DNA from 2 places in the Stenotrophomonas sp. 22LJNL06-5-1 genome. Region 2 is predicted to be linked to the other one. Evidence: riboswitches for the same ligand, from Rfam matches in the RefSeq annotation. Region 2 holds a riboswitch; the other holds the start of a gene.
What was found. A riboswitch is a leader RNA that binds a small molecule or an ion and turns the genes downstream of it on or off. The one in region 2 is predicted to bind glycine.

Region 1: linked by a shared signal. The riboswitch ahead of gcvP (aminomethyl-transferring glycine dehydrogenase) and the one ahead of AC13GF_RS18880 (trimeric intracellular cation channel family protein) in region 2 are both predicted to bind glycine.

Annotation. Positions count from the first base shown of each region.
Region 1 is NZ_JBSPUE010000009.1:45,258-49,674, reverse strand. Features, by position in the region: gene AC13GF_RS18060 (siderophore-interacting protein) at 1-525, opposite strand, end outside; gene AC13GF_RS18055 (multidrug effflux MFS transporter) at 667-1,893, opposite strand; glycine riboswitch at 2,193-2,295, shown strand; gene gcvP (aminomethyl-transferring glycine dehydrogenase) at 2,358-4,417, shown strand, end outside.
Region 2 is NZ_JBSPUE010000010.1:28,276-32,692, forward strand. Features, by position in the region: gene AC13GF_RS18860 (NYN domain-containing protein) at 1-66, opposite strand, end outside; gene AC13GF_RS18865 (NAD(P)/FAD-dependent oxidoreductase) at 190-1,470, shown strand; gene AC13GF_RS18870 (nuclear transport factor 2 family protein) at 1,553-1,984, opposite strand; gene AC13GF_RS18875 (GIY-YIG nuclease family protein) at 2,058-2,333, opposite strand; glycine riboswitch at 2,374-2,463, shown strand; glycine riboswitch at 2,477-2,580, shown strand; gene AC13GF_RS18880 (trimeric intracellular cation channel family protein) at 2,665-3,282, shown strand; gene AC13GF_RS18885 (MdtA/MuxA family multidrug efflux RND transporter periplasmic adaptor subunit) at 3,567-4,417, shown strand, end outside.

The sequences.
Region 1 (4,417 bases), on a different contig from region 2:
CGGTGGGTCGACCATGGTCGACAGTTCCTCAAGGATGCCGGCCACCGCCGGCAACGCGGTTTCATCGGCCACTAGCAGCACCTGGCCGACACCGGCAGGTGGCTTCCACTCCCAGCCCTCGCTGCTCCCGGCACAGTCGGCGTCCGGGGCCAGCAGCAACACGCGGTCGCCGGGGCGGGCGTGCATGGCCCAGCGCGAGGCGGGACCGGTTTCGCCGTGGATGACGAAATCGACATCGACCTCGCCCTGCTCGGCGCGCAACTGGCGGATGGTGTAGGTACGCATCGGCGGGCGCTGATCGTCCGGCAGGGCCCGGTAGCGCGGGTACCAGTCTTCACCGCTGGGGACCTGCGGCACGTCCTGGCCGGGCAAGGGGAAGAACACCTTGATCCGTTGGTCCGGGCCTTCGGTCTTCATCCGCGCCACGTCGGCACCGGTGAACACCATGCGGTCCAGGGAAGGGGAAAGAACGCGGCGCTCCTTCAGCGCCACCTCGAACAGGCGGTAGGTCTGCTGCGCAGCCATGGGGGAACCTCATGCAACGACATCGGATTGGCTGGCTGTCGTGCATCCACGCACCGGCTGGCTGGAGTGCCCAGCCTAGTCCGGTCGTTCCCTGTCGCAAGCATTGCGGGCATCGCGGCCCGCCCTACCCCTGCGCGCTGCTCAATGGCCCGTGCAGGCCGCCTGCGCCGCGCGTTCACGCTGGTGTTCCCAGTACCAGAACACGAAGCCGGCGCCGAAGAATGCGGCCTGGCCCAGTGCCAGGTGCAGCGGGCTGGCGCTCAGCAGCGGCGATACCACGCCGGCCACCACGGTGCTGATCATCAGCTGCACGAAGGCCTGCAGCGACGAGGCCAGGCCGCGCTGGTGCGGGTACATGTCCAGCACCGCCAGCGCCAGGATCGGGAAGATCAGTGCCATGCCCATGCCGCCCAGGAAGATCGGCAGCACTGCCCACGGCAGCACGAACTGCGGCGACAGCGCCACGTAGCCGACGTTCAACAGCACCGACAGCGCGCACAGGCCGAAACCAATGGACACCTGGCGGGTGGGCGTGGTGTGCCCGGCCATGCGCCCGGACAGGAACGAGCCGGTGGTCATGCCGCCGATGGTGGGGATGAACAACCAGGCGAAACCACCCTCGCCCAGATGCAGGTGCTGCATCACGAATACCGGCGCCGAGGAGATGTACAGGAAGATGCCACCGAAGCCGATGCTGCCGGCCAGTGCCAGGCGCAGGAAGCGCGGGTTGAAGCCGATCCGCACGTAGTCACGCATCAACGTGCGCGGCGACAACGGCACGCGCGCTTCAACCGGATGGGTCTCGGGCAGGTAGCGTGCAGTGGCCGCCAGCAGGACCAGCCCGAACACCACCAGGAACCAGAAGATCAGCGGCCAGCCGGCACCACTGAGCAGGATCCAGCCACCGATGATCGGCGCGATGGCCGGGGCGATGCCGAACAGCATCGACACCTGGCTCATCAGGCGCTGCGCGTCGTGGCCATGGTAGAGATCGCGGATCACCGCGCGGCCGACGATCATGCCGACACCCGCCGACAGGCCCTGCAGCGCGCGGAACGCCAGCAAGGTGGTCAGGTCGGTGGACAACGCGCAGCCGACCGAGGCGCCGACGAACACCACCAGGCCACCGAGGATCACCCACTTGCGGCCCCAGGCGTCGGACAGCGGGCCGTGCGCCAGGCTCATCAGGCCATAGAACAGCAGGTACACGCTGATGGTCTGCTGCACCGCCACCTCGTCCACCGCCAGGCGCTGGGCCAGCTGCGGGAACGCCGGGAAGATGGTGTCGATCGAGAACGGACCGAACATGGCCAGGCCGGCGAGCAGCAGGGCCATGCGGCGGGTGGAGGGAGCAACAGCGGCGGTCATGGGGAAGGCGTCCGGCAGGGCCATGCGCGGCACGCACGGCGGGCGCCGGTCCCCTTCTGCAGGGACAGCGCCAGATGAATTCGGGTATCCGCCCATCATAGGTGGGGATTGCGCCCGATGCCATGCAGAGGTGCACAAAACGCACGGCTGGGCCATCGGCCATTCAGGCGCGGTGGCCATACCTGGAGGCGGCCGGCGGGCCCGCAACGGGCTATAATCAGCGGGCAACACGGTGGGAGAAGCGGAACACCGCTGCCGAAGGCGCAACGCCCGTAATCGCTCAGGCCCGATACCACCCGTAACAGAACTCTGGAGAGACCGGTTCGATCCGGCGCCGAAGGGGCACGAAGCTGCGGTCCGCCGCGCTTTTAAACTCTCAGGCAAAAGGACAGAGGGGCGCCCCGCAGACCGCCGACCGGCGGCTTGTGCCCGTGCGTGTGCCCTTTCCTGACGGATCCTTCGCCATGTCCCAGAACACCCCTTCCCTGCGTGAGCTCGAGCACCACAATGCGTTCGTCGAGCGCCACATCGGCCCCAACGACGCCGAGATCGCGCAGATGCTCGATGTCGTCGGCCACGCGTCGCTGGATGGAATGACCGATGCCATCGTACCGGCCAAGATCAAATCGCCGGCGCCGCTGGCGCTGCCGGAATCGATGACCGAAGTACAGGCACTGGCGAAGATCCGTGCGATCGCCGACAAGAACACCGTGCTGCGCAGCTTCATCGGCCAGGGCTACTACGGCACCCACACGCCGAACGTGATCCTGCGCAACATCCTGGAAAACCCGGCCTGGTACACCGCCTACACCCCGTACCAGGCGGAAATCTCGCAGGGCCGCATGGAAGCGCTGATCAACTTCCAGACCCTGTGCGCCGACCTGACCGGCATGGAGATCGCCAACGCCTCGCTGCTGGACGAAGCCACTGCCGCCGCCGAAGCGATGACCCTGGCCAAGCGTTCGGCCAAGTCGAAGTCGGACACCTTCTTCGTGCACGACGCCGTGCACCCGCAGACGCTGGAACTGCTGCGCACCCGCGCCGAGCCCATGGGCATCGTGCTGCGCGTGGGCACCCCGGCCGAAGCACTGGAAGCGGAGGCCTTCGGCCTGCTGCTGCAGTACCCGGACACCTTCGGCCAGGTCGGCGACTACAAGGCGCTGGTCGATGCCGTGCACGCGCGCGGCGGCCTGGTGGCCGTGGCCACCGACCTGCTGGCGCTGACCCTGCTGGCCGCTCCCGGCGAATGGGGCGCGGACATCGTGGTCGGCAACAGCCAGCGTTTCGGCGTGCCGTTCGGTTTCGGCGGCCCGCACGCTGCGTTCATGGCCTGCCGTGATGCCTACAAGCGCTCGATGCCGGGCCGCCTGATCGGCGTCTCCATCGATGCCGAAGGCAAGCCGGCCTACCGCCTGACCCTGCAGACCCGCGAGCAGCACATCCGCCGCGAGAAGGCCACCTCCAACATCTGCACCGCGCAGGTGCTGCTGGCGGTGATGGCCTCGATGTACGCCGTCTACCACGGTCCGGAAGGCCTGGCCCGCATCGCCCGCCGCACCCACCGCCTGGCTTCGATCCTGGCCGCGTCGCTGCGCAGCGCCGGCGTGCAGGTCGGTGGCGACTTCTTCGACACCCTGCACGTCACCGGCGTGCATGCCGATGAAATCCATGCCAAGGCACGCGCCGCTGGTTACAACCTGCGCGCGATCGACAGCGACTCGGTCGGCATCAGCCTGGACGAGACCACCACCCGCGCCGACATCGTCGCCGTGGCTGCGGTGTTCGGCGCTTCGCTGGACGTCGACGCGCTGGATGCCAGCACTGCCGACGCGCTGCCGGCCGGCCTGCTGCGCCAGTCCGCGTTCCTGACCCATCCGGTGTTCAACACCCACCACAGCGAGCACGAACTGCTGCGCTACCTGCGTTCGCTGGCCGACAAGGACCTGGCGATGGACCGCACGATGATCCCGCTGGGCTCGTGCACCATGAAGCTCAACGCCACCGCCGAGATGATCCCGGTGACCTGGCCGGAGTTCTCGCAGATCCACCCGCTGGTGCCGGCCGACCAGGCGCTGGGCTACAAGGAACTGATCGACACGCTGGAAGCGATGCTGGTGGAATGCACCGGCTACGACGCGGTCAGCCTGCAGCCGAACTCCGGTGCGCAGGGCGAGTACGCCGGCCTGCTGGCGATCCGCGCCTACCACCGCTCGCGCGGTGAGGAACATCGCGATATCTGCCTGATTCCGGACTCGGCGCACGGCACCAACCCGGCCTCGGCACAGATGTGCGGCATGAAGGTGGTGGTGACCAAGACCGATGCCAACGGCAACGTCGACGTCGAGGACATCCGCCTCAACGCCGAGAAGTACAGCGACCGCCTGGCCGCGATCATGATGACCTACCCGTCCACGCACGGCGTGTTCGAGGAAGAGGTGGTGGAGATCTGCGAGATCATCCACAAGCACGGCGGCCAGGTGTACACCGATGGTGCCAACATGAACGCCCTGGTCGGCGTGGCCAA
Region 2 (4,417 bases):
GATCTTCGAGGCCGGCGCATTGTCGGCGTCGATCAACAGGGCGATGCGCTTTTCCGGTTCGCTCATGGGCTCCTCACGGGCCGTTGCCTGAACCCGAGTATCGCCGATCCACGCGGGCGCTGACGTGACAGGGGGCCATCGTGCGAAGATGCCAGGCGCTTCCCCCAATGCCCCCACTGGAGTGAGTCGATGAGTCGCGAGCGCGTTCCCCACCTGGTTGTTGTCGGCGGCGGTTTTGCCGGTCTCTGGGCCACCCGTGCCCTGGCCCGCGAGCGCATACGCATCACCCTGGTCGACCGCCGCAATCATCACCTGTTCCAGCCGCTGCTGTACCAAGTGGCCACCGCCGGCCTGTCCGCCCCGGATATCGCCGCACCGCTGCGCCACATCCTCGGCCACCAGCGCAATGTGGAAGTCCGCCTCGGCGAAGTGGTGACCATCGACAAGCAGGCCCGGCAGATCCGCATGGCCGATGGCAGCACACTGGACTACGACAGCCTGCTGCTGGCCACCGGCGCCACCCACGCCTACTTCGGCAACGACCAGTGGGCCGATGATGCGCCCGGCCTGAAGACACTGGACGATGCGATCGCGCTGCGCCGCAAGCTGCTGCTGGCGTTCGAGCGCGCCGAGGCGGAACCGGACCCGGCGAAGAAGGCCGCGTGGCTGAGCTTCGCCGTGGTTGGCGGTGGACCTACCGGCGTCGAACTGGCCGGCACGCTGGCCGAGATCGCGCGCCACACCCTGCGCAATGAGTTCCGCCACATTGATCCAGCCAGCGCCAAGGTACGGCTGGTCGAGGCTGGTCCGCGCGTACTGTCCTCGTTCCCGGAAGTGCTTTCGCTGAAGGCGCGCCGGCAGCTGGAAAAACTGGGCGTGGAGGTACTGACCGGCACCCCGGTGAGCGACATCGACAGCCAGGGCTTCAAGCTCGGCGATCAGTTCGTACCGGCACGCACCGTGGTCTGGGCCGCCGGCGTGGCCGCTTCACCGCTGGCGCGCACGCTGGACGTGCCGCTGGACCGCGCCGGACGCGTGCAGGTGCAACCGGACCTGACCCTGCCTGGCCACCCGGAACTGTTCGTGGCCGGCGATCTGGCCGCGCTGAACCAGGCCAACGGCAAGCCGGTGCCCGGCGTGGCACCCGCCGCCAAACAGATGGGCAAGTACGTGGCCGAGGTGATCCGTGCACGCCTGCACGGCAAGCCCGAGCCCGGTCCGTTCAAGTACGCCGACTTCGGCAACCTGGCCACCATCGGCCGCATGGCTGCGATCGTGCACCTGGGCCGGCTGCAGCTGTCCGGCGTGCTGGCCTGGTGGTTCTGGCTGGCCGCGCACGTGTTCTTCCTGATCGGTTTCCGCAACCGCATCGTGGTGCTGCTGAACTGGGCCGTGGCGTACTGGAGCTACCAACGCAGCGCGCGCATCATCTTCGGTGATGATCAGGAAGACCGGCGGCCGAGGCGCTAGGGCCGCACGCATGTTCCTGTAGAGCCGAGCCATGCTCGGCTGCACTTTGCGCGGACTGCAGAAGCCGAGCATGGGCTCGGCTCTACGGCGCCTTCGGCTTCGGGTACCACAACGCGTTGACGATGACCCAGCGCTGGTCGAAGCGGCCCATGTGGAAGTAGTCGACGAACCACGGCGTTTCCAATCGCACCGAGGCGGCGTTGCCGGTCACGTCCAGCACCGTGCAGCGGCGGTCCCATTGATCCTTCGGGGTTTTCAGCGCGCCCTGCTTCGTCAGCGCGACCAGTTCTTCCTTCGACATGCGGCGCAGGCCCAGCCGCTCGTCGGGCGTATCGCCGAGCACCGCGCGCTTGGCCAGGTCCGGGTGCAGGGAGCGGGCGACGCGCTGTGGGTCGGCCTCCAGCTGGCCGTCGACGTAGTCGTGGCAGGTAGCTTCAATGGCCGCGAGGGTGGCCGGATCGGCGGCAGGGCTCGTTGCTGCGGAGAGAGCGAACAGCAGGGCGATCGTGGACATCCGGGTCTCCAGCGCTGAGGGCGCGGGGCGATCATGGCATGGCTGGAAGCGCCCATCCACGCATGGCGTGGATCTACAGAAGCGTCTCGGCAGGTGCCTGCAGCCAGGCCAGCTTGCGTTCGCGCGGCTGCTGCTTGAGTTGCCACTCGGCCCGTGACGCGGCGGCCCGGTCCGGGAATTCGCGCACGGCCAGCACGCGCAGCGGTGGCCGCGCCCGGGTGTAGCGCGCGCCCTTGCCGGCCTGGTGGGCAGCGAAACGCGCCTCCACATCGGTGCTGATGCCGGCGTAATAGCTGCCATCGCGGCATTCGAGCAGGTACAGGAACCAGGGGCGGAGGGACGGGGCCATGCCCGGATTATGCCGTGCTGCACTGCAGCGGATATACTGGCGCCCGAATGCAGGAGAGAGGCGCCGCGCTGGCGCCCGCCGAAGGCGCAGGCTCCCATGATCGCTCAGGCCGGTGGGCTGGAATCCCACCAACCATGCATTCGACTCGCCGAGCTGGAGAGAGGTCACCGGGCACGCCCGGGACGATCCGCCGAAGGGGCACGCGGCCTACGCCGCTGAACTCTCAGGCAAAAGGACAGCGGGAGCGGCACCGGTCATCGTCATCCCGTCATTGCGCAGGCAGTGGCGGTAGTCGCGCATGGCCGGCCCCACCGCGCCCGGAGCCTGCCCCATGCTGCTGTCCATCATCTACCTGATTGCCATTTCCGCTGAAGCCATGACCGGCGCGCTGTCCGCCGGCCGCCGCCGCATGGACCTGTTCGGGGTGGTCATGATCGCCTGCGTCACCGCACTCGGCGGCGGTTCACTGCGCGACATCCTGCTCGGCCACTATCCGCTGGGCTGGGTGAAGCATCCCGAATACCTGGGCTTCACCGTGTGTGCGGCGCTGATCGCCACCTGGGTGGCGCGTTGGATGCACCACTTCCGCCGCACCTTCCTGGTGCTCGATGGCCTGGGCCTGATCGCCTTCACCCTGATCGGCTGCTCGATCGCGCGCGAAGCCGGCCATGCGATGCCGATCGTGCTGATCGCCGGCATGCTGACCGGCGCGTTCGGCGGCGTGCTGCGCGACATCCTCTGCAACGAGGTGCCGCTGATCTTCCAGAAGGAGCTGTACGCGATCATCGCGCTGCTGACCGGCGCGGCCTATCTGTTGCTGCTGCACTGGGGCGTGGCCGACGCCACCGCGATCCTGTGCTGCCTCGGCGGCGGCTTCGCGCTGCGCCTGCTGGCGATCCACTACCGCTGGGAAATGCCGAAGTTCGTCTATCACGACGAAGTGCATTGATTGTTTGACGGTAGTGCCGGCCGCTGTCCGGCAACACGGCACATGCCCGCAGATTCCAGCAGGTTGCCAGCCAGCGGCCGGCACTACCGAATGCGTTGCATGACCATGGTCACGCGGCATTGGCCGGGCTGATTGGCTACCATTGTCACCCCGTTGCTGCCGCGACGGCATCCAGCCACGCCGCGCCCGCGGCCCCGCCAGACACTCCCTCCCCGCTGCCCGTGGTGCCGTGAACGCGCCGACGGGCCCGCATGTCCCTGCGCGCGCAGGGCGCAGGATGCCCCATGTCTGTCGCCGAAAATTCCCGTTCCCGCCGTGCCCGCCCGTTGTGGGTGGTGCTGGGCATCGCCCTCGTCGCCCTTCTGGCGTGGTGGCTGTGGCCCCGGGACGACGCCGGCAGCAGCGACGATGCGCCGGGCAAGACGGTGCCGGTACGCGTGGCGCGCGCCAGCGCCGAGCCGCTGGTGCTGCGCCTGAAGGCGGTCGGTACGGTCACCCCCCTGCACAGCGTGGTGGTACGCAGCCGCGTGGATGGCGAGCTGCTGCGCCTGCACTTCCAGGAAGGCCAACAGGTGAAAGCCGGCGACCTGCTGGCGCAGATCGACCCACGCCCGTATGAGGTGAAGCTGGCACAGGCTCAGGGGATCCAGCAGCAGAACCTGGCCGAGCTGGAGAACGCCGAACGCCAGCTGCAGCGCTACCGCGAACTGCAGAAGCAGAACTACGTGTCCGGGCAGGAACTGAGCGACCAGCAGAGCAAGGTGCGCCAGCTGCAGGGTCGCCGCCTCAGCGATCAGGCGTCTGTTGACGAAGCGCGCCTGCAGCTGCTGTACACCCGCATCACCGCACCGGTCAGTGGCCGCGTCGGGCTGCGTCGGCTGGACGTGGGCAACCTGGTGCGCGCCAGCGATGCCGAAGGCCTGGTGACGCTGGCGCAGACCGCGCCGATCAGCGTGCTGTTCACCGTGCCCGAACCCGAGCTGCCCGCGCTGCTTGATGCCGTGCAGGCGCAACCGGCATTGGCAGTGGAAACCTGGGACCGCGAAGAACGCCGGCAGCTGGCCCGCGGCTCGCTGTCCAGCGTCGACAACCGCATCGATACCACCACCGGCACGCTGAAGCTGCGCGCGCACTT